DNA from 3 places in the Nonomuraea sp. NPDC050691 genome. Region 3 is predicted to be linked to each of the others. Evidence: riboswitches for the same ligand, from Rfam matches in the RefSeq annotation. Region 3 holds a riboswitch; each other region holds the start of a gene.
What was found. Region 3 has a riboswitch for cyclic di-AMP ahead of AB0H81_RS35730 (GH25 family lysozyme). Riboswitches for the same ligand answer to the same signal wherever they lie in the genome.
Positions count from the first base shown of each region.

Region 1: another riboswitch for cyclic di-AMP. It lies ahead of AB0H81_RS12370 (C40 family peptidase); the one in region 3 lies ahead of AB0H81_RS35730 (GH25 family lysozyme).
Region 2: another riboswitch for cyclic di-AMP. It lies ahead of AB0H81_RS11070 (hypothetical protein); the one in region 3 lies ahead of AB0H81_RS35730 (GH25 family lysozyme).

Region 1 is NZ_JBFAIA010000022.1:12,408-19,232, reverse strand. Features, by position in the region: gene cimA (citramalate synthase) at 1-1,035, opposite strand, end outside; gene AB0H81_RS12385 (thioredoxin domain-containing protein) at 1,219-1,863, opposite strand; gene AB0H81_RS12380 (branched-chain amino acid aminotransferase) at 1,994-3,091, opposite strand; gene AB0H81_RS12375 (3-isopropylmalate dehydrogenase) at 3,277-4,323, opposite strand; cyclic di-AMP (ydaO/yuaA leader) riboswitch at 4,422-4,567, shown strand; gene AB0H81_RS12370 (C40 family peptidase) at 4,569-5,258, shown strand; gene AB0H81_RS12365 (class I SAM-dependent methyltransferase) at 5,441-6,256, shown strand; gene AB0H81_RS12360 (hypothetical protein) at 6,261-6,392, opposite strand; gene serA (phosphoglycerate dehydrogenase) at 6,718-6,825, opposite strand, start outside.
Region 2 is NZ_JBFAIA010000019.1:22,961-29,785, forward strand. Features, by position in the region: gene AB0H81_RS11065 (alpha/beta hydrolase) at 1-743, opposite strand, end outside; gene AB0H81_RS11070 (hypothetical protein) at 981-1,850, opposite strand; cyclic di-AMP (ydaO/yuaA leader) riboswitch at 2,040-2,177, opposite strand; gene AB0H81_RS11075 (DUF5302 domain-containing protein) at 2,433-2,633, opposite strand; gene AB0H81_RS11080 (aldo/keto reductase) at 2,722-3,582, opposite strand; gene AB0H81_RS11085 (DUF1232 domain-containing protein) at 3,716-4,114, shown strand; gene AB0H81_RS11090 (VOC family protein) at 4,166-4,546, opposite strand; gene AB0H81_RS11095 (alpha/beta hydrolase) at 4,691-6,463, shown strand; gene AB0H81_RS11100 (hypothetical protein) at 6,468-6,825, shown strand, end outside.
Region 3 is NZ_JBFAIA010000161.1:10,270-17,094, reverse strand. Features, by position in the region: gene AB0H81_RS35745 (aldo/keto reductase) at 1-366, shown strand, start outside; gene AB0H81_RS35740 (pyridoxamine 5'-phosphate oxidase family protein) at 354-1,307, opposite strand; gene AB0H81_RS35735 (VOC family protein) at 1,344-1,811, opposite strand; gene AB0H81_RS35730 (GH25 family lysozyme) at 1,940-2,698, opposite strand; cyclic di-AMP (ydaO/yuaA leader) riboswitch at 2,711-2,857, opposite strand; gene AB0H81_RS35725 (hypothetical protein) at 3,174-4,079, shown strand; gene AB0H81_RS35720 (DUF5946 family protein) at 4,076-4,555, shown strand; gene AB0H81_RS35715 (hypothetical protein) at 4,669-4,794, shown strand; gene AB0H81_RS35710 (BTAD domain-containing putative transcriptional regulator) at 5,047-5,226, shown strand; gene AB0H81_RS35705 (hypothetical protein) at 5,223-6,317, shown strand; gene AB0H81_RS35700 (CHRD domain-containing protein) at 6,401-6,825, shown strand, end outside.

The DNA.
Region 1 (6,825 bases), on a different contig from region 3:
GCGGCCCTTCAGCTCGACCGAGGCGCGGCCCGCCATGTCGGAGACCAGCATGCGCATGTCGTTGCCCACCTGGGCGGGGTCGATGTGCTGGTAGAGGTTGGGGTCGACCTTGATGGCGCTGGCGTGCAGGCCGGCCTTGTGGGCGAACGCGGACGCGCCGACGTACGGGGCGTGGGAGTTGGGCGTGACATTGGTGACCTCGGTGATCGCGTGGGCGATACGGGTCATGTCGGCCAGCGCCTGCGGCGGCACGAGGTCGAAGCCGCGCTTGAGCTGGAGGTTGGCGACCACGGTGAACAGGTTGGCGTTGCCGGAGCGCTCGCCGTAGCCGTTGGCGCAGCCCTGCACGTGGGTGGCGCCCGCCTTGACCGCGGCCAGGGTGTTGGCGACCGCGCAGCCGGTGTCGTCGTGGCAGTGGATGCCGACGCGGGCCCCGGTCTGGGCTGCCGCGTGAACCACGTCGGCCAGTTCGTCGGGGAGCATGCCGCCGTTCGTGTCGCACAGGGCGACGACGTCGGCGCCCGCCTCGGCGGCGGTCCTGAGGACCTCCAGCGCGTAGGCTGGGTTGGACTTGTAGCCGTCGAAGAAGTGTTCGGCGTCCAGGAAGACTCGCTGGCCCTCCGCGCGAAGGTGGGAGACCGTGTCGCGGATCATCGCGAGGTTCTCCTCGAGGGTCGTGCGGAGGGCCAGCTCCACGTGCCGGTCGTGGCTCTTGGCGACAAGAGTCACGACCGGCGCGCCGGATTCGCGCAGAGCGGCCACCAAGGGGTCGTCGGCTGCCTTCACACCGGCCCGGCGGGTCGCGCCGAACGCGGCGAGCCGCGCGTGCTTCAGGTCGAGCTCGGTCCGAGCCCGCCGGAAGAACTCTGTGTCCTTGGGGTTGGCGCCGGGCCAGCCCCCTTCGATGAAACCGACACCCAGCCCGTCCAGATGGCGCGCCACAGCGAGCTTGTCGGCGACGGTGAGGTTGAGCCCCTCCTGCTGTGCGCCGTCACGCAGCGTCGTGTCATAGACGTGGAACCGGTCGTCGGCCATGGTGTCCTCTCCCTGGAAAACAAAAAGACCCCTCACGGACGTGAGAGGTCTGCGCGCTGGCTATGTCCCTGTTTCAGCCAGCGCGCCTGCCGATAATGAGCAGACCGTAGAACATGGTGCTCAGCAGTCTGCCATACCGACTCACTATTCGGCACATCAGTCTCAGGTTCTGGACACCGGGTGTCACACCGTGACGCCGGAGCCCCCGGTGATGGCCGTTTCCAGGGCCTTCGGGTCGAACGCCTCGTCGCCGAGCAGCTGCCCGTCGAGCACGACCGTGGGGGTGCCTTCGAGGCGGATCCTGGCGCTCTGCTTCAGGTGGTCCTCGGCGTAGGTCTGGGAGGTGACGCACTGGTCGACCGACGCGCCCGCCTGGCGGGCCGCCCTGGCCAGCTCCTCCAGCGTGAAGCCGGAGGCCGTGCCGTGGGGGGCGGGCTGCATGCCGTACAGCTCGTCGCGGAAGGCCAGCCAGTTGTCCTCGGGGACGCAGCGGGCCGCGGCGGCGGCGCGGACGGAGTTGGAGCGCATCGGCTCGTCCTGGAAGATCGTGACCGGGTGGAAGACGACCTTGACCTTGCCCTCCGCGGCCAGGCGGCGGATCGTGGCGTCCACCCGCGTGTGCAGCTCCTTGCAGACCGGGCAGTCGAAGTCCTCGTACAGGTCCAGCACCGGCGCGCCGGCACCGGTGTCGGCGAGCACCATGCTGCCGTCGGGCTGCCGCAGCAGCCGCACGCCTCGCGACGGCCCGTCGCCGCCCACGGTCTGCAACACCACGAGCGCGGCCAGCACCGCCAAGGCGGCCAGCACGGCCGCCACCCTCTTCGTCATTCGCCCCGTCCCTCGATCCGGTCGCCGCGACCTTATCGGAACCACCTGAGAAAGCCCTGAATCGGGCACCACGGGGCACTCCATGGCGGTGCGGCCCCCCGGAGGGCGGGCCGCGTTCGCGCCGGCGCGGCTAGAGGACCTTGTGGATCCAGCCGCGCGGGTCGGGGCGGGAGCCGTACTGGATGCCGAGCAGTTCCTCGCGCACCCGCATGGTGACCGGGCCCGGCGTGCCGTCGGCGACCGTCCAGGACCGGTCGGCGCCCTTGACCGAGCCGACCGGGGTGACCACGGCGGCCGTGCCGCAGGCGAAGACCTCGGTGATCTCGCCCGACTCGCAGCCGTCCGCCCACTCCTCGACGCTCACCAGGCGCTCCTCGGTCTCCAGGCCGAGGTCTCCGGCCAGCGCGAGGATCGAGTCGCGGGTGATGCCCGGCAGAAGTGTGCCGGTCAGGGCGGGGGTGACGAGCTTGCCGCCGATGACGAAGAACAGGTTCATCCCGCCCATCTCCTCGACGTACGCGTGCTGGGCCGCGTCGAGCCACACCACCTGGTCGCAGCCGTTCTCGACGGCCTGGCGCTGGGCGACGAAGGCGGCGGCGTAGTTGCCGCCGCACTTGGCGAAGCCCGTGCCGCCGGGCGCGGCGCGGGTGTACTCGGTGGACAGCCACACCGAGACGGGCTTGACGCCACCGGTGAAGTACGAGGCCGCCGGCGAGGCGATCACCATGTACGTGTAGGTGCGCGACGGGTAGTTCACGCCCAGCCCCACCTGCGTGGCGATCATGAACGGCCGCAGGTAGAGGCTGTGCCCCTCGGTGGTGGGCACCCAGTCGCGGTCGGCCTGGACGAGGTGCTCCAGCGACTCGACGAACACCTCCTCGGGCAGCTCCGGCATCGCCATGCGCGCCGCCGACTGGTTGAAGCGGGCGGCGTTGGCGTACGGGCGGAACGTGACGACCGAGCCGTTGATCTGCCGGTACGCCTTCAGCCCCTCGAACAGCTCCTGCGCGTAGTGGAAGACCGCCGTGGCGGGGTCGAGGGTGAGCGGCTCGTACGGCTTGAGCCGCGCGTCGTGCCAGCCCTGACCCTCGGTGTAGTCGATGGAGACCAGGTGGTCGGTGAAGGTCTGGCCGAAGCCGGGATTCGCCAGTACCTGCTCGCGCTCCGCCGCGGTGCGCGCATGGTCGGACAGCTGCACGTCGAAGCTGAGCTTCGGAGCGATGGTCATGACGATGGTCCTTCTCTCTACGACTGGGCGATGCCGGCGGCACTGCGCGACGGCAGTCCGTACTTCCTATTGTCTCGCTATTTGGGATGGCAAGGGGGCAGCAGGGTGGTTATGCCGCTGAACATGCGAAAAGCGCCTGGCGGGTCCCGTTCGGACCGCCAGGCGCTGGTGGAGCTAGGGCGGCCCTAGCTCGATACTCGCGCGGTGATGTCGTCACCGATCTCGTGGGTCGTCCGGCTCGCCCAGCCGCTCAGGCGCTCGACGATGTCCTCGGCGACGGCCTGCTCGATCTTGGCGGCCTCGGCGTGCCGGCCGAGGTGGTCGAGGAGCATGGCGGTGGACAGGATCGTGGCGGTCGGGTCGGCCTTGCCCTGGCCCGCGATGTCGGGCGCGCTGCCGTGGACGGGCTCGAACATGCTGGGCGCGGTGCGGTCGGGGTTGATGTTGCCGCTCGCGGCCAGGCCGATGCCGCCCGCGATGGCCGCGCCGAGGTCGGTGATGATGTCACCGAAGAGGTTGTCGGTGACGATCACGTCGAAGCGCTCGGGCTGGCTGACGAAGTACATCGACGCCGCGTCGATGTGCGCGTAGTCGGTGGTGACCTCGGGGAACTCCTCGGCCACCCGGTTGACCGTGCGCTGCCAGAGGTCTCCGGCGTAGGTCAGCACGTTGGTCTTGTGGATGAGGGTGAGCTTCTTGCGCGGCCTTGACTGGGCCTTGGCGAAGGCGTAACGCACCACGCGCTCGACGCCGTGGGCGGTGTTGAGCGACTCCTGCGTGGCGATCTCGTGCGGGGTGCCGCCGCGCATGACGCCGCCTGTGCCCGCGTAGAGGCCCTCGGTGCCCTCGCGGATCACGATCATGTCGATGTCCTCGGGGCGGGTGTCGGCCAGCGGCGTCGCGACGCCCGGGTAGAGCTTGACCGGGCGCAGGTTGACGTAGTGGTCGAAGGTGAAGCGCAGGCGCAGCAGCAGGTCGCGCTCCAGGATGCCCGGCGGGACGCTGGGGTCGCCGACCGCGCCGAGCAGGATCGCGTCGTAGCCGCGCAGCTCCTCCAGGACGGAGTCGGGCAGGGTCTCGCCGGTGCGGTGGTAGCGGGCGGCGCCGAGATCGTAGTGGGTGGCCTCGATCTTCGTGCCGACGGCTTCGAGCACCTTGAGCGCCTCTGCCACGACCTCGGTGCCGATGCCGTCACCGGGGATCACTGCCAGGCGAATGTCGCGCGAATCCATGGCCGGTACCTTACCGGGTCGTCTCGGCTGACGAACACACCATCTCACCCAACGGACATCCGTTTTGAGGGGGATTGCGTCTTTTTGACCGTTTCGTTAGAGTCCTCGAGCCGAATCCGCGCAGCAGCTGCGTGGAGCCGGGGACCCATTCCCCTTTTGGGGCGAATCGGCATGTCACCTGCCGTAGGGCCACTTCCAGGCCCGAGCCCGTCAGCTAACCCGGTAGGCCGTATGGAAGGACCTTCGTGTCTCGCTTCGCCATGCTCGCCGCCGTCGCCACCGCCGGGATCGCCGTCGCCGCCCCGGCCGGAGTCTCCCTCGCCTCCTCCACGCGACACAGCGCCCCCCAGCCCCCCGTCACTGGAACGTTCCAGAACTCCTCCTCCTCGATTCCGGGAAGCTCGCAGGAGGAGACCGCCACCGCCCGCCTCACCTCGCCGATCGTCACACTGACCGGGGCGGACGTCGCAGCCGCCCGCGAGAAGAAGACCCCGCTCCCCGCCTGGAAAAAGGCACTCAGGTACGCCCTCGACAAGCGCGGCACCCCGTACGTCTGGGGCGGCGCCTCCCGCAAGGGCTACGACTGCTCCGGCCTGATGCTGCGCGCCTACCAGCACGCCGGCATCCAGCTCCCCCGCACCGCGGCGCAGCAGTACAACGCGTTCTCCCGGAAGATCTCCTGGAAGAACCTCAAGCCCGGTGACCTCGTCTTCTTCCACGGCCTCGGCCACGTCGGGATGATCTCCAAGCGTGGCTACATGGTCCACTCCCCGCGCACGGGTGACGTGGTCAAGGTGGAGAAGCTGTCGTCCTGGCGCCGTGCCTCCTTCGTCGGCGCCGTCCGCCCCGACCGGAAGGGCGTCAAGGCCTGGGCCGCCAGGAAGGCCGCGAGCCAGGCTCCCGCCCCGGCCATGCCCACGGCCACGATCCTCTGACCGCCGCTCCGGTGGGCCGGTCGCCTCTCGGACCCGCCCGGCCCACCGGCGCCCTCTCTCCCGGCGCCGTCTGACCCACCGGCCCTCTCTTCCGGCACCGCGTGATCCCACCGCGCTCTCTCACGGCGCCGCGTGAGCTCACCGGCCCGCGCTCACGGCGCCGCGGACGTAGCGTGATCCGTATGGCTGCCGAGAAGGTGCATCTGAGCGAGGAGAAGGCGACCCTCCTCGCCACCCTGTACGGCAGGGCGCTGGACGCCCGCTCGCCCCGGCCGATCCTCGGCGACACCATGGCCGCCGAGACCGTCTCCAGGATCGACCACGACTTCCGCCGGGTCGGCGTGGGCCCGCGCACGGCCGTGTCCATCGCCCTGCGGGCTCGCCTGATCGACGACTGGGCGCGCGAGTTCCTCGCCGCGACGCCCGAGGCCACCGTGCTGCACCTCGGGTGCGGCCTCGACACCCGCGTCCACCGGCTCGGGCCGCCCGCGGGCGTGCGGTGGTACGACGTCGACTATCCCGACGTCGTCGAGCTGCGCCGGCGGCTCTACCCCGAGCCGCCCGGCTGCACGACGATCGGCACGTCCGTGACCGACCTCGCCTGGCTGGAGCGGGTCCCGCGCGACCGTCCGGTGCTGGTCGTGGCCGAGGGGCTGGTCTACTACCTCGGCCGGGAGGAGGGCCGCGCGCTCGTGCGGGCCGTCGCCGAGGGCTTCCCCTCCGGCCAGCTGATCTTCGACGCCCTCAACCGTGGCGGTATCAGGCTCCAGGTGATCAACCGGCCGGTGCGGAAGGCCGGCGCGACGATGCACTGGGGCATCGAGGGGCCCGGGGACCTGCTGTCGATCAGTCCCCGGCTCCGATGCGTGACCGCGCTCAGCGCGTTCGACATGGAGGGCTTCGCCGAGCTGTCACTGTCGCACCGGCTGTCGGTGGCGCTGGCCAGGGTGTCGCGCACCCTGCGGACCATGGCCGTCTTCTACCGGCTGGCCTTCTGACGGGTCAGTTGAGGTCGGCGGCCTGCGGGGCGCCGCCGTTGTCGCGGCGGTCCAGCGCGGTCTGCAGGGCCTCGGTCGCCTCGTCGTCGCGCTCTTCGGCGCCGTTCCAGGCGTACATCTCATACATGTGGTTCATCTCATTTCGCGGGGCGTCGTACGGACGGAAGTCGGACCCCGGTCGCGAACCCGACCGGGCCTGTGGCGCGCGGTCCGGATCACGGACCGGGCGATGGGACTGACGGCCGACGCGACGCCACGCACCGCGGCGGGTCGCCGGCCTGCCCTAACAGGCCCCGCCGCGGCAGGTAATGAGTACGAGAACCTGGCGCATTGACAGCCAATGTACCTTCCAGTCACCGGGCTGTCTCCTTGGACGTCCTAATATCTCGCATCGTGAGACGAAAAACGGCCGCCGCTGGACACTTGAGGTCCGGCGGCGGCCGTCGGGATCGTGCGGGACGTCAGCCGTCGAGGTCGACCGAGCGGCCGCTGTCGGCGCCGATCTCGGCGATGATCTGCTCGACCACGTCGGCCGGGATGGCCGAGTCGACGGTCAGCGCGATGAGCGC
Region 2 (6,825 bases), on a different contig from region 3:
ATGGCCTCGGCGGTGGCCAGGCCACCGGCGAGGGGGACGAGCTGGTCGGCCTCGCCGTGGACCACGAGCGCCGGCACGCCGAGCCCGCGCAGTCCCTCGGTACGGTCGCCCGAGGCCATGATGGCGGCGAGCTGGCGCGCGGTGCCCGCCGGGTCGAAGCAGCGGTCGAAGGCGCGACCGGCGACGTCCGCGATGCGCGCCCGGTCCGGCTCGAAGCCGGGTGAGCCGATCACGGCCCAGGCCGCCTGGGACCGCGCGATCGCCTCCTCGCGCCCGGCGGGCGGCGTGGCCAGCAGCACCGCCCTCGCCGCGGGCGTGGGAGGGGCGGCCTGCGGGCCGGGCGTGGACATGATGGAGGTGAGGCTGAGGACCCGGCCGGGATGCCGGATGGCCAGCGCCTGGGCGATCATGCCGCCCATCGAGGCGCCCACCACGTGGGCGGCGGCCCACCCGAGCGCGTCCATCAGCCCCGCCGCGTCGTCGGCCATGTCGTCCAGCAGGTACGGCGGGGCGCCGCCGAGCCGCGGCTGGCCGTACTCGCGCAGGTGCGTGGACAGGCCCGCGTCGCGGTTGTCGAAGCGGACGACGTGGTGCCCCTGCTCGGCGAGGAGGAGGCAGAACGCGTCGTCCCAGTGGATGAGCTGGGCGCCCAGGCCCATGACCAGGAGGAGGGGGCGGGCACCGGGAGTGCCGAAGCTCTCGTAGGCGATCTCGATGCCGTTGACCTTAACGCGCGCGATCACGTCCAACAGAATGACATTCGGACCGCAACGGGGTAAAGGGCCCGGAAAGGCGTCACCCCGCCCCGGAACCGCCGGGGCGGCGGCGGTCCGGAGCGGGGTGACAAGGGGCCTGGATGGAGAGGCAGGCAGGCCCCTTGGGTAGGGCCGGACCGGACGGGGTGGCGTCCGGACCCGGCCGCATGGTCGGGGTGCCGGCCGGCGTGCCGTCTGGGGGGACGGCGGCCGGTCCGGCGGGGGTCAGCTCTTGACGAGCAGCTTGCGCAGGCGGTCGCGGCCGAGGTACGCGCCGCCGCCGACCGCGGCCACGCCCATCAGGGCGAGGCCGGCCGAGGTGCTCAGGCCCTGGTCGCCGGAGCCGGCGTCGCCGGCCTCGGCGGTCTTGACGGTCTCGGCGGTGGTGCCGCGGGAGGTGTGCTCGGAGGCGGTCACCACACCGGCGTCGTCCTTGCCGGCCTTGTCGCTCTTGTCGCTCTTGTTGTTCTTGGAGACGGAGGCCGCCTCACCGGCGGAGCCGGCGCCGGACTCCTCCGGAGCGGTGGACTTGTCCTCGGCGAGCAGCGGCGGCTTGGCCGGGTTGGCGTCGACGCGGCGCCAGGCGCCGGAGGCGAAGGAGACGGGGAGGTTCTTCTTGCCCGGGCCGCTGCCCCACTTGGTGATGACGTAGCTCACCTTGATGTGGCCCTGGCCGCCGACGCCGTCCACGCCGAGCGTCTCGGAGTTGAAGCGGCCGCCGGTGAGCTGGGCGAAGGTCTTGGCGTCGAGGTCGAGCATGACGCCGCTGCTGGAGGGCACACCCGGGCCACGGTCGCCGACGAAGAACGGGGCCTTCTTGCCCTTGTAGACGACGTAGCCCTCGGTCATGAGGGGCCAGCTCGGGCTGGCGGCCAGGCCCTTCTGCATGGGCTTGCCGCTGGCCGGCAGGCCGGTGTCGCCGGCGCGGCCGGAGGAGTCGTCCCAGAAGTAGGACGCCGTGGTGGCGCCCTTGAGGAGGACCTTCTGGTCGTCGTCGGTGTCGGCGTGCGCCGCGGTGCCGGCGCCGATGGTGAGTGCGCCGAGTACGGCCGCCGTCAGAAGGCTGAAAGAACGCATGCCAAGTCGTGCGGACATGTGTTGGAAGAGTCCTTTGCGTGGGGTACAGGAGGGCGCGCTCGCTCAGATGGGGGCGTAGCCGGGCAGAAGTGCCAACGGGCGCTACGCGGGAGCGCGAGGGAAGGTAAATCAGGGGGAAGGGGGGATGCCGCTCAGGCGGCCGGTGTCACTGCCCCGTCCGGGGGTACGCGGTAGCGCATCGAAGTCTTGTCCTCTCCATCTCGCCTACCGGGTTAGCTGACGGGTTCGGGCGTGGAGATGCCCTACCGGCCCGGGTCGGGCCGGATTCACCCCAGAGGTTGGTTCCCCGGTTCCCGCGGGAGCGGGATTCGGCGCCGGTCAGCCGCCGCTTCCTGGCGAAGGGCTAGGTCACTGGCCGGTAACAGGTTCGACTCTAGCGAGCGAACCGGACAATAGCAAAGGAAACCCCATAAATCGGGTGAAGATCTACCTTTCAGGCAAAGAAATGGAGGGGTACGGCATGCCGTACCCCTCCAGAAAACCAGCTTTCAGCGCGTGCTCAGGACGCGTGTCCGCCCAGGACGCGTCGACCTCCGGACACGTGCCTGCTCAGGACGCGCGCCGCCCGCTCAGGACGCGTCAGCCTCCACTCTTGCGGCGGAAGGAGCGCTTGCTGGCGGCCGGCCCGTGAGCACCGTGGATCTTGGAAGCGTCGCCGCCCTTGCCACCAGCGCCCGAATCGGCCTGCCGGGCACGCTTGCGCTCCAAGGCCTCCCGGAACTTGCGCTTCAACTCGTCCTCGGGAGTTTCGCTGGCTTCCGGCTCCGGTGTTTCCGTCATGAGGACCTCCTGGTGTTGGGGACGTTCAAAGCTTCGCACGCCCGTACCCGCCGTGCGAAACCGGCCGACCGCGTCAGCGCCGGACGGGTCAGCCGTTCAGCAGCCTGAGCTCCTCGGAGGTCAGCACAAGATCGGCCGCCGCCACCGAGTCGAGGATGCTCTCCGGCCGGCTCGCCCCGGGGATGGGGATCACGACCGGGCCGCGGGCCAGCTCCCAGGCCAGGCAGACCCGCTGCGGCGACACCCCGCGGCCCTCGGCCACCTTGGCGAACGCCTCGTACTCGCCGCCGAGCCGCCCCGCCGCGCTGATCCCGCCCAGCGGCGACCACGGCAGGAACGCCACTCCCAGCTCCTCGCACACGTCCACCTCCGGCTCGGAGGAGCGGAAGGCGGGCGAGTACTGGTTCTGCACGCTCGCCAGCCGGCCGCCCAGGATGTCGTAGGCCGTCCTGATCTGGCTGGGGTCGGCGTTGGAGATCCCGGCCATCCGGATCTTGCCGGCGTCGAGCAGGTCGCGCAGCGCGCCGATCGTCTCCGCGTACGGCACGGACGGATCGGGCCGGTGGTGCTGGTAGAGCCCGATCGCCTCCACACCCAGGGCCTTGAGGGACCGCTCGCACGCCTCGACCAGGTACGACGGCCGGCCGTCGACGGCCCAGCCGCCCCCGGGAACGCGGGTGTGGCCGCCCTTGGTCGCCACCAGCACCGCGTCCCGGTCGCCGCCCCAGCTCGCCAGCGCCTTGGCGACCAGCCGCTCGTTGTGCCCGACCTGGTCGTGGGCGGGGGTGTAGGCGTCGGCCGTGTCGATCAGCGTCACGCCGGCGTCCAGGGCCGCGTGGATCGTCCGGATCGACTGATCCTCGTCGGGCATGTGTCCCGCCACCGACATGGGCATCGCGCCGAGACCGATGGAACTGACGGTGGTCTGTCCGAGTGGTCGCGTGTTCATGTCCACATCCTCCTCTCGTGCCGATCGAAAGAGGAAGGCGCCCTTACCGGTGCGGGTCGCGCCGGCCGCGCCGACCGTAAAGTGGAGCCGTACCGGAGGGGCACGAGGGAACGGAAACGAGGTCGGGAACGCCGTGCGGGGCTGGCTGATCGGGCTCGCCGTCACCGTCGTGTGCGTGGCGGCCACCTGGGGCGTGCTCTTCCTCCTGGCGAGGCGACTGCCGCCCGGCCCGATGCGGGATCTGGCCGCCTTCATCCCCGACTGCCTGACCACCATCCGCAGGCTCCGCCGCCACCCCGCCGTGCCGCGCCGCGCCAGGGTCGCCATCATGATCGCAGGCGTGTGGGTGGCCAGCCCGATCGACCTGATCCCGGAGTTCCTGCCCGTCATCGGCCCGCTCGACGACATCGTGGTGGTCGCCCTGGCGCTGCGGTACGCGGCCCGGCAGGTCCCGCGCGAGGTCCTGCTGGAGGCCTGGCCGGGCGAGCCACGCCTGCTCCTCCGCCTGCTCGGCGACCCCCGCCCCCGCTGAGTGCGCCCGCACCCCCGCTTGTGGGAGTCAGTCCTGAGAAGGGGAAGGAACCTACGCGTCCAGCCTCAGCCGCAGCAGGCAGAACTCGTTGCCCTCCGGGTCGGCCAGCACGTGCCAGGACTCCTCGCCGGTCTGCCCCACGTCCGCCCGCCGGGCTCCCGCAGCCAGCAGCCTCTCCAGCTCGGCCTCCTGGTCGCGGTCGGTCGCGTTCACGTCGATGTGCAGCCGGAGCTTGCCGCCCTTCGGATCCTCGGACGGGTTCAACACGAGGGTCGGCTGGAGCCCGCCGAACCCCGTCTTCTCCGGCCCGATCTCCACGCTCCCGTCGTCGTCCCGGTTGAGCACCACGTATCCCAGCACCTCACACCAGAACGCCGCCAGGCTCTCCGGATCGCGGCAATCCAGCACCAACTCACTGATACGACACGCCATGTGCCCTCCCGTACCCCTTCCCTCACAGAGAAACCCGCGCCACAGCGGCCGGTACGCGGACGAACCATCCGAGACCACACTTACCCGGGTGAGTCGTCGATCAGCTGAGGACCACCCGGCTGACCTGGCACTCTGGGCCGCGTCATGGCGGATCACAGGGCGGCGCTCGCGGCGTACGAACGGGCCTCGGCGCTGGCCGCCGGCCACCACGCGGACCTCGACCCGGCGGCGCGGCTCATGCACGCCCACGCCTGGGTCGGCGGCGGCGCCCCCGCCTTCGCGGACGCCCTCTCCCGCCACCGCGCCGCCCTGCAATCCTCGCTCGCGCACGCGCTGCACGCCCTCGCCCTCCTCGTCGTACGGCACGGCGGACCGGCCCCGGCGGTGCCCGCGCTGACCACGTCGGTGACGACCCTGGCCCCCGTCCCGGGCCGCTTCCAGGGCATCGACCCGAACGCCATGACCGCCCTGGTGACGTCCCTGGGCCAGGTCGCGCACACGCTGCCCGTCGCGGGGGCACGCCTGGCCGCCGAGCTGTCCGGTCACGGCCTGTCCCCCGAGCCCGGCCACGCGCTCGGCCGCATCGCCACCTGGACCTCCGCCCAGAGCGACGACCTGCGACGCCGGCTGCACCGCATCCGCGAGACCGTGCCGGGCCTCTCCCCGCCGCCGGGGTTCGCCGCGTCTCTGCCTTCGGGGCTCGCCGCGTACGGCCTGTTCGGCGCCCACGCCACGGACCCGGTCGGAGCGGAGCGCCTGCTGGCACGCGTCGGCGCCGGCGACGAGGAGGCGGTGACACGCCTGCTGTCCGTCCAGGAGGGCGCCACCGACGCGGGCCTCGCGGCCCGGGTCGCCGCGTGGTGGGCGACGCTCTCGGCGGCGGCGCGGGAACGGCTCGTGACGTTGCCGCGGTTCGGGCTGCTGAACGGCCTGCCGGCGAGCGTCCGCGACCGGGCGAACCGCCACTGGCTGGCGGAACAGAGGACCCGGCTGGAACGGGACCTGGAGACGGCCACGACGGACCTCGGCCGCCTGGCGGACCCGGGGCTGCTGGGCGGCTGGGAACGCATCGCCGCCCGGCTACGCCGCCTCGACCTCATCGAGGCGGAACTCCACCCGGCACCGGGGCATCCTGCGCCGCTGTTGCTGGCGTTCGACGTGACGGGGCAGGGGCGGCTCGTCGTCTCATGGGGGGATCCGGACAGGGCGGACATCACGGTCACGTCTGTGTCGGGGCTCACGTCGGGGCTGGACGCGGCGCACGGGGATCTGGAGCGGTCACGGGCGTTGTGGCAGCAAGCCTCGTATTACAGCGGGATCCAAAGCATTGCTTCCATCACGTGGCTGGGCTACGACGCCCCCCAGCTCGATCCGGGACTTATGGATCCGGCCAAATCCGTCGCCTTCGCCTCGGCCGCAGCCGAAGGCGGTAAGGCGCTCGCCTCCTTCAATGACGGTCTTCACGCTGCCCACAACCCGTCGAGCACAGCCCGCACTGTCGTCATCGGTCACAGCTACGGGTCGCTGACCACCGGTCGCGCCGCCGTTTTGCGTCCTGGGCGCTTCGCCGACGACGTCATTCTCATCGGCAGTCCTGGAGTCGGAGTCGATCACGCTCGTCAACTCGGCGTCAGAGCGGAGCACGTCTGGGTGGGCGAGGCCGGCAACGACCCGGTCGCGGCTCTCGGCCGCTTCGGCTCAGATCCAGGTGACGCCTCATTCGGAGGACGTCACATGCCTGTGGGGAGAGACGTCTTCACGTCGGCGCACAGCAGCTACTGGCAGCCTTACTCGGTCTCGCTCCAAAACATGGGACGAATCATCAACGGCCAGTACGACAAGATCGTGCACCCCCCGCCTCTCAATACGCAGCCGCAACTGCTCATGCCCGAACTGGGCGACTCAACCGAGAGGTGACCCTGTGCTTCGCTTTGCCCTCACCTTGCTGGCACTCTCGCTCTCGGGATGCACTGTGAACCAACCCGCGCTCAATCAGACTCAAGCAGTCGCCCGCGTCGAGCAGCTCATCCGTGACACAGCAGACGCTCTTGCCATCCGACCACGATTGGAACTGATCGAGAGCTCGGTCGCACCACACACCTGCCTCAACGACGATCTGCCTGACGACATGGTGGTCATCGGCCGGGCCTACTGGCTGCGTAACGTGCCCAAGAGCGAGAACATGGCGATCTCACGGCAGGTTCGGGCCCACTGGGAGGCTGCAGGTCATCGCATCGTCGCCGCCGGGCGTGCCGGGAACCCTGACCTGAGCGGCGAGT
Region 3 (6,825 bases):
CTCGGCATCGGCTTCCTGCCGTACAGCCCCTTGTACGGCGGTCTCCTCGGCGGGATCCTGCGCAAGCAGCACGCCGCGCGCAGCAAGGAGGGCCGCGCCGCCACGGGGCTGCGGAGCAGCCGCGAACAGATCGAGCGCTACGAGAAGGCGTGCGACGACTTCGGCGAGCACCCGGCCGTCGTCGCCCTGGCCTGGCTGCTGCACCAGCCGGGGGTCACCGCCCCCATCGTGGGGGCGCGCACGGTGGAGCACCTGGCCCTGGCCGAGCGCGCTCTCGACGTCACGCTCGACTCCGGGCAGCTCGCGCTCCTCGACGCCGTCTTCCCCGGCCCCGGGGGACCCGCTCCCGAGGCCTACGCCTGGTAGCCGGCGTCGAGGAGGCGTTCCCGGGCGGACGCCGGGGGGTTGAAGCGGGAGTACTCGGCTCCGGTCCAGCGCAGCGGACTCGCGCCGGTGATCTCGACGACGTGGTGCACGGTGAACTCGACCATGCGCTCGGCCCCCGGGACCGCCGCGGCGTGCCCGGGATCCCAGTCGGTCGCGGCGACGCCGGTGAGCTGCAGGCAGCCGCCGGTCTGCCAGTCGGGGAAGATCAGGCCGGCGGCGGGACTGGCCTCGATGTTGCCGAGGGTGCAGAACATGGCGTTGCCCCTGTAGTCGGGCCAGCGCAGCGTCGTCGGGGAGGTGACCTCGACGAACCCGGGGTTGCCGCCACGGTGGGAGGCGTCGGCGTCGCCCTCGCGATCGGCGGTCGCGACGAAGAAGGTGTCGGCCCGGGAGATCAGCGCGCGCTGCGCCTCGCTCAGGTGGCCGGCGGTGGTCACCGGGCCCGGTTCGACCGGCTGACCGGCCGGAACGGGGTGGCGCTTCGTGAGGTACTTCGGGCAGTTGGAGTAGACCTGGTCCAGCTCGACGCGGAACCCGCCGGGGGCCGGCCTGGCGCGGCCGTTCATCCTCATCCGCCGGCGGGTGGCCGGCTCGATGGCGATCATGCCGACCTGGAACGGCGCGCCGGCCGGGGCCGTGAGACGCGCGTGCAGGGGATCGCCGGGGCTGGGAAGCGCGGCGACGTCGATCGCCGCCGATCCGGAGACCTTGATGAAGCCCCTGGGGCCGGTGAGCAGCGAGGCCCAGACGCGGCCCCGGTCGTCGGCCGCGCCGATGACGAGCGTGACCTGCTGCTCCAGGAACTCGCGAGCGACGCCGGGTATCTGGCCGCGGATGGTCCGCGAGGCGGAGCGGGCCTGTTCCAGCAGACCGGCCCGTGCTTGTACGAGGTGCTCACCCGCGTGGTAGACGTCCGCCACAGCCTTTCACTCCCTCCTGGGTCGTCGTGCGGGCGATCAGAAGAAGCCGCAGGTGGGGGCGGTGCCCGAGGGAGCCGGGGCGGTGTCCGCGCCGGTGGGCGCGTAGATCTCCAGGCGGGTGCCGTCGGGGTCGGTGAAGAAGACGCCTCCCGAGGCGGCTCCCTCGCCGTGCGGCACCACGCCGTCGTACTGGAACCGGGCGCCCAGGTCGCGCAGCACCTGCTCGGCCGCCTTGACCTGGTCGATCGAGTCCGCCTGGAAGGACAGGTGGTGCAGGCCGGCCGAGGTGGCGCTGAAGGCGGTGTCGCTCTGCTGCCACAGGGTGACCATCAGCCGGTCGTCGCGGCCGAGGAAAGCCCAGCGCCGCTCGTTCTCCTTGCCTTCCGCCATGACCTCGAAGCCGAAGACCTGCACATAGAACGGCAGCGAACGCTCTATGTCCGTGACGTTGAGACCGACGTGCCCGGTCCGCAGCGAGCTCGGGCCGGTGGTGGAGTGTGTCATCCCATGCCTCCGATCGGAATCCGGGGAGACCCCGGACAGCCGTGACTAACCACTGATATGAAGATTAGTGGTTAGAGCGAGGCGTGGCAACCGGCTATTCGAGTTTGGCTGGTTAGTGGAGCGGGCCGTCAGGCGGCCGGGCGGCCGAGGCTCCGCAGCTGGCCGGGGGTCAGCTTGGAGACGTTCTGGTCGACGGGGGACTCGGTGTACTGGTGAATGGTCCAGGACTTCCAGTCGGCCGGCGGGGTGACCGTGCCCTTGGGCTTGCTGTAGTGGGCGACCCAGAGCGGGTACGCGGCCAGGCCCTTGCCGTAGGTGTCGGCGAAGTTCCAGCCGCTGTAGAACATCGGGGTGACCCCGGTCTTGGCCTTCACGTACGACAGCCACGCCTTGGCCCAGGCGTTGACCTCGGCGACGGACCTGCCGTCGGTGGTCTCCAGGTCCAGGACCAGCAGGTCGCCGGCCTTGGCGGGCTGGGAGTTCACCACGGACAGGAAGTGGTCGGCCTCGGCGACGGGGTCGTTGCCGGGGTGGCCGAAGTGGTAGGCCCCGCGCACGATGCCCTTCTTGGCCAGCGCCTGCCAGTGCTCGGCGAAGGCGGAGTCGCGGAAGCTCGTGCCTTCGGTGGCCTTGATGATGCCGAACTGGGCGGAGCTGGCGTTCCAGTCGTACGGCGCCTCGTGGTGGGAGATGTCCAGGCCGTAGCTGAGGGACCCGGGCTGCTGCTCGGCCGCGTGCACCGGGCCGTGATCGGCGGGTGAGGCGATCGCCGTGCCGGTCACGCCGGCGACGGCGGTGGTTCCGGCCAGGAGCGCCCCGCCGATGGCCAGGCTGAGGCGCGTGGTGGGGAGGGAACGGACGACGGTGGCAAGCCAGGTCTTGGGCATGAGGGTATCGACTCCTTGCTTCCATGCCGCCTGCCGGGTTAGCTGACGGGTTCGGGCGTGGAAGTGCCCTACGGCCGCGCAGTGAGGGCTGGCGTCCGATTCACCCCGGAGAAGATGGGTCCCCGGCTCCGCGAGGCGCGGACTCGGCGGCCGGGCACTGTCGCGAGGGATCTCCCGGGACAGTGCACGGTCTGGTCAACGAAGCGGCAACGGCGTGACCCGGATTGTCCGGCCGCGCCCGTACCGCGCTAGGAAAAGGTATGCATATGCCCTGCGTACGGCAAGTGGCCTCACCTGGCGCACAGGGGTGCCGGCTGTCGCACGGGCACTGAAGGCCCGACGGCACAGGGATTCGCGGGCTCGGTAAAAAATGCGCGTTCCCCCGCGACGGCACCGGCCTGCGGAGGGCGTGACACAGCCGTGGACGGACCGGCAGAATGTGCCGGTCCGTTTCCCGATCATGAAGCGAGCGCCCATGAAACGCTGGATCCCCCTGTCGATAGCGGCCCTGGTCTCCGCCGCGCTGGTCACACCGCCCGCCCCTGCCCGGGCCGCCGTCGACCCGGTCGCCTCGCTGCGGAAACAGATCGCCAAGCGTCAGGCGGTGCGGGTGGTGGAGCTGAGCGGCCTGTACCTCGGCCGCGACCAGGATGTCTTCCAGGTGGAGAACCGCGGCGTCCTCATGCTCGGTGGAACGAGTGTGGGCGCGGCCGACATGACCCGTACCCTCCGTCCCGGGTTCCGGATGCGCGACCAGATGAAGGAGGGTGCCTGGGACGCGGCGAAGGTGGCGACGGAGTCCAAACCTCACCGCTCGATCGCGGTGAACGGACAGCTCTACCGGTCCGGCGCGCTGTACGCGCCCGTGCTGCCCGAGGGCAGGACCTGGGCGGCGGCGGGCCGCAGGAGCGCCACCACGGCGGCGTACGGTGACCAGCCGATCAACGTCTTCGAGCCGGCCACCTTGAAGACGCTCCTGACCACGGCTTCCAGCAAGCGCCCCGACACGTACGGAACCGACCTGAAGGCCACCATGTACCGGGGCACGATCACCTTCCAGCGGTTGCACGCGGTCTCCCCGACCTTCCGTGCCCTGATCGGCGGCCGGCCCTTGGCCGCGGTCGCCGCGACGAAGATCAGCTGGGCGCTGCACGTCGACGACGAGCGGGGCCAGGCCCTCACCCTGGACGTCGGCTGGCCCGTCTCCGGCGGCCGCCGGGCGGGGGTCTTCAGCCAGTACCCCGGCCGGGACCACCCGAGAACGCTGGCCATGCGCGTCTCGGCGCCTCGTCCCGCACAGGTGGCGCCGGAATCGTCGCTGACCGGGGCGCTGCCCCGCCCCAGCGCCCTGCTCGACCTGACCTTCCCGGCCAAGCCATGACGGACGCGGGGCAGTGCGACTGCGGTGCGGCGGCCGGCCCGCTGGGCGTGTGCGTGGACTACTACCACGGAATCCTGGCTGAGGAGCAGGCCGACCCTCTGATGTACAGGTGGCACGGGGTTGTGGTCTGCGCCTACCTCCTGCAGCATCCTTCCAGGGCCCATGAGAAGTACCTTGACGGCCAGTTCCGTCAGTTGCAGCTCTACGTGGACAAGGGCCTTGACGCGCTGCTTCGCGTGGCCGCTCACCAGGTGGCGCGCAACAGGCACACGGCTCGGTCGGGCTACGACATGGCGCCGCTCGAACCGTACGAGCCGCTCCCGCCGGGCGGACCTCCCGGGCACTTCCGCGCCACGTTCTGCGGGTTGCCGTTCAGCGACGGCAGCTTCGTCGCGGATGGGCATGCGGCGTACGGACGCCGCATCACCCTCATCGCCGAAGCGACCGTGGAGTCCTGGAGATCCCTCCGGAGCTGACGCCGGAGCCGGGCGCACGGCGCCGTCGGCGGCACCGTGGCCACACCGGCGCCAAACCCCGGCTCCGTAGATTCGGACACGCCAAGCGATCCAAGGTGAACGGAGCACGAAGCATGCCGACCCAGAACGTGGAGATGCCGCAGTTCGCGCCGGCCGGGAACAGCGCGCCCAGCGTGACGACCGACGCCCCGCACGAGCGCGCCTGGTACCCGCCCTTCCTGTCTCCCCGTGCCGAGTAACCCGGTGACCGAGTGACCGCCGGCCGGTGGCGGGACAGTCCGCCGCCGGCCTTCCCCCTGGGTGAACCGAGGAGACGCCACGTGACCGCCGTACCCCCCGACGACCCGATCTCCCACATCGACCTGGCATCACCCGGATGCCGCCGACCGGCTGGAGCGGCTGAGCCGCGCCGCGGACGCCGAGGTGCGCCCCGTCATGTACGACCCGGTGCTGCGCAACGCGTTCGAGAACGACATGGCGGCGCGCTGCTCATGCTCGGCCTGTACCGGTCGGGGCGGCAGGCCGAGGCGCTGGCGGTCTGCAGCGGGCTGCGGGCGACGCTGGTCTCCGAGCACGGCCTGGAGCCGACCCCTGCCGTGCGCGATCTGCACCGGCGCATCCTCGCGGCCGACCCCGCCCTCACCCAGGCGCCGTATCGTGATCTTTCATGAGATTCATGGCTGTCCTCGTCGTCCTCCTCGCGGTGTGCGGAGCGGACGACCACGCGACGCGGGTGGCCACGTGGCGCCTGACCCACACGGCGCAAGGACTGACCGGCCGGGTGGACTCCACACGGATCGGCTCCATAGGCGTCATGGGACAGGGACAGGGGCAGGCCTGGGCCGTGCTGGCCGAGGAGAACGGGCGGAAAGGCGGTTCCTGGTCCTGGACGATGCTGCGCCGGGACGGCGTCTCCTGGCGGCCCGCCCCGCCGCCGAAGGGCGTCAGGGGCTCCGGCGCGTGGTTCGCCGCCTCCCCGTCAGGCGACGACCTGTGGCTGTTCGCCGGGGACCGGCCCTTCCAGCTGGCCGGCGGTCGGTGGGTGTACCGTCCGTGGCCCAGCAGGTTCGCGCGTGAGTCCGTCGCCGTCGGGGCCAGGGACGACGTCTGGATCTCCGAGTACGGCGGCCCGGACGACTACTCCGGATCCGGACTCCGCCACTGGGACGGCCGCTCGTGGGAAGCGGTTCCCAAGCCGAGCCCGTACGGCGACCTCGACCAGGTCTCGCGCGTCGCCGCCTCCGGCAGGGGCGAGGTGTGGGCGGTGGTTCATGCCGCCGGAGAGGCCACGGTGATCCGGCGGGACGGCTCGGGCTGGGCCACCACTCCTCTTCCTCCCGCGCCCGGCTGCCCTCCCGCGCCCGCCGGCGTCTTCTACGGCATGGCGGCCCGTGCCCGCGACGACGTGTGGCTGATCACGCAGGGCGCCGCCCAGCGGTCGGGGTCCTGTGAGGTGCCCGATCGCGGCCTGGTCGCGCGGTGGGACGGCACCGCGTGGAGGTGGCTGGACCTGCCGCTGGCCGGCGCCTGGCTGCCCGCCGTCCGCGCCGACCGGGCCGGCGGCGTGTGGATCGCCGTCAACCCCGCCCACGGGCAGTCGTACGTGCTCAACTTCCGCCACGGCCGCTGGACCCGGTCGACGCTGCCCTCGGAAGGGGGATGGGCGGGGTTCGTGGACATCGTCCCGGTGCCCGGCACGACCCGGCTGTGGGCCCTGGCCCGCCGAGGCGACGGCACCCTGCTGATCTACGAACTGGCCTGACCGCCAGAAAGCTCATTTATCCGTATTTGAACCTGGCAAGGGAGGGCGCCGTACCAGGCCGAGAGAGAACCGAAAGGGGCATCATGAACATGCGCACCCTCACCGTCCCCGGCCTGTCCATCGCCGCCACCCTGGTCGCCACCTCACTCAGCCCGGTCTCCGCGCAGGCCGGCACCCCGATCTACCTGGCCGCCGCGCTCAAAGGGGTGAACGAGGTGCCCGCCCAGGGGACGAAGACGGGCGACCGGGACGGCAGCGCGGTCGCCGTCTTCCGGATCCACGGCCACCGGGTCGACTACGCCGTCCGATGGCACAAGGTCGACGCGCCCAGCGGGTTCCACATCCATCGGGGGCAGGCGGGTCAGAACGGCGATGTCAGGGTCCCGTTCTTCGGCCAGGCACTGCCGTCCACGCTGCACGCCGTCAAGGGCACGGTCCTCGTCAAGGACACCGGTCTGCTCGGCCGCATCGTCACCAACCCCGGCAACTGGTACGCCAACCTGCACAA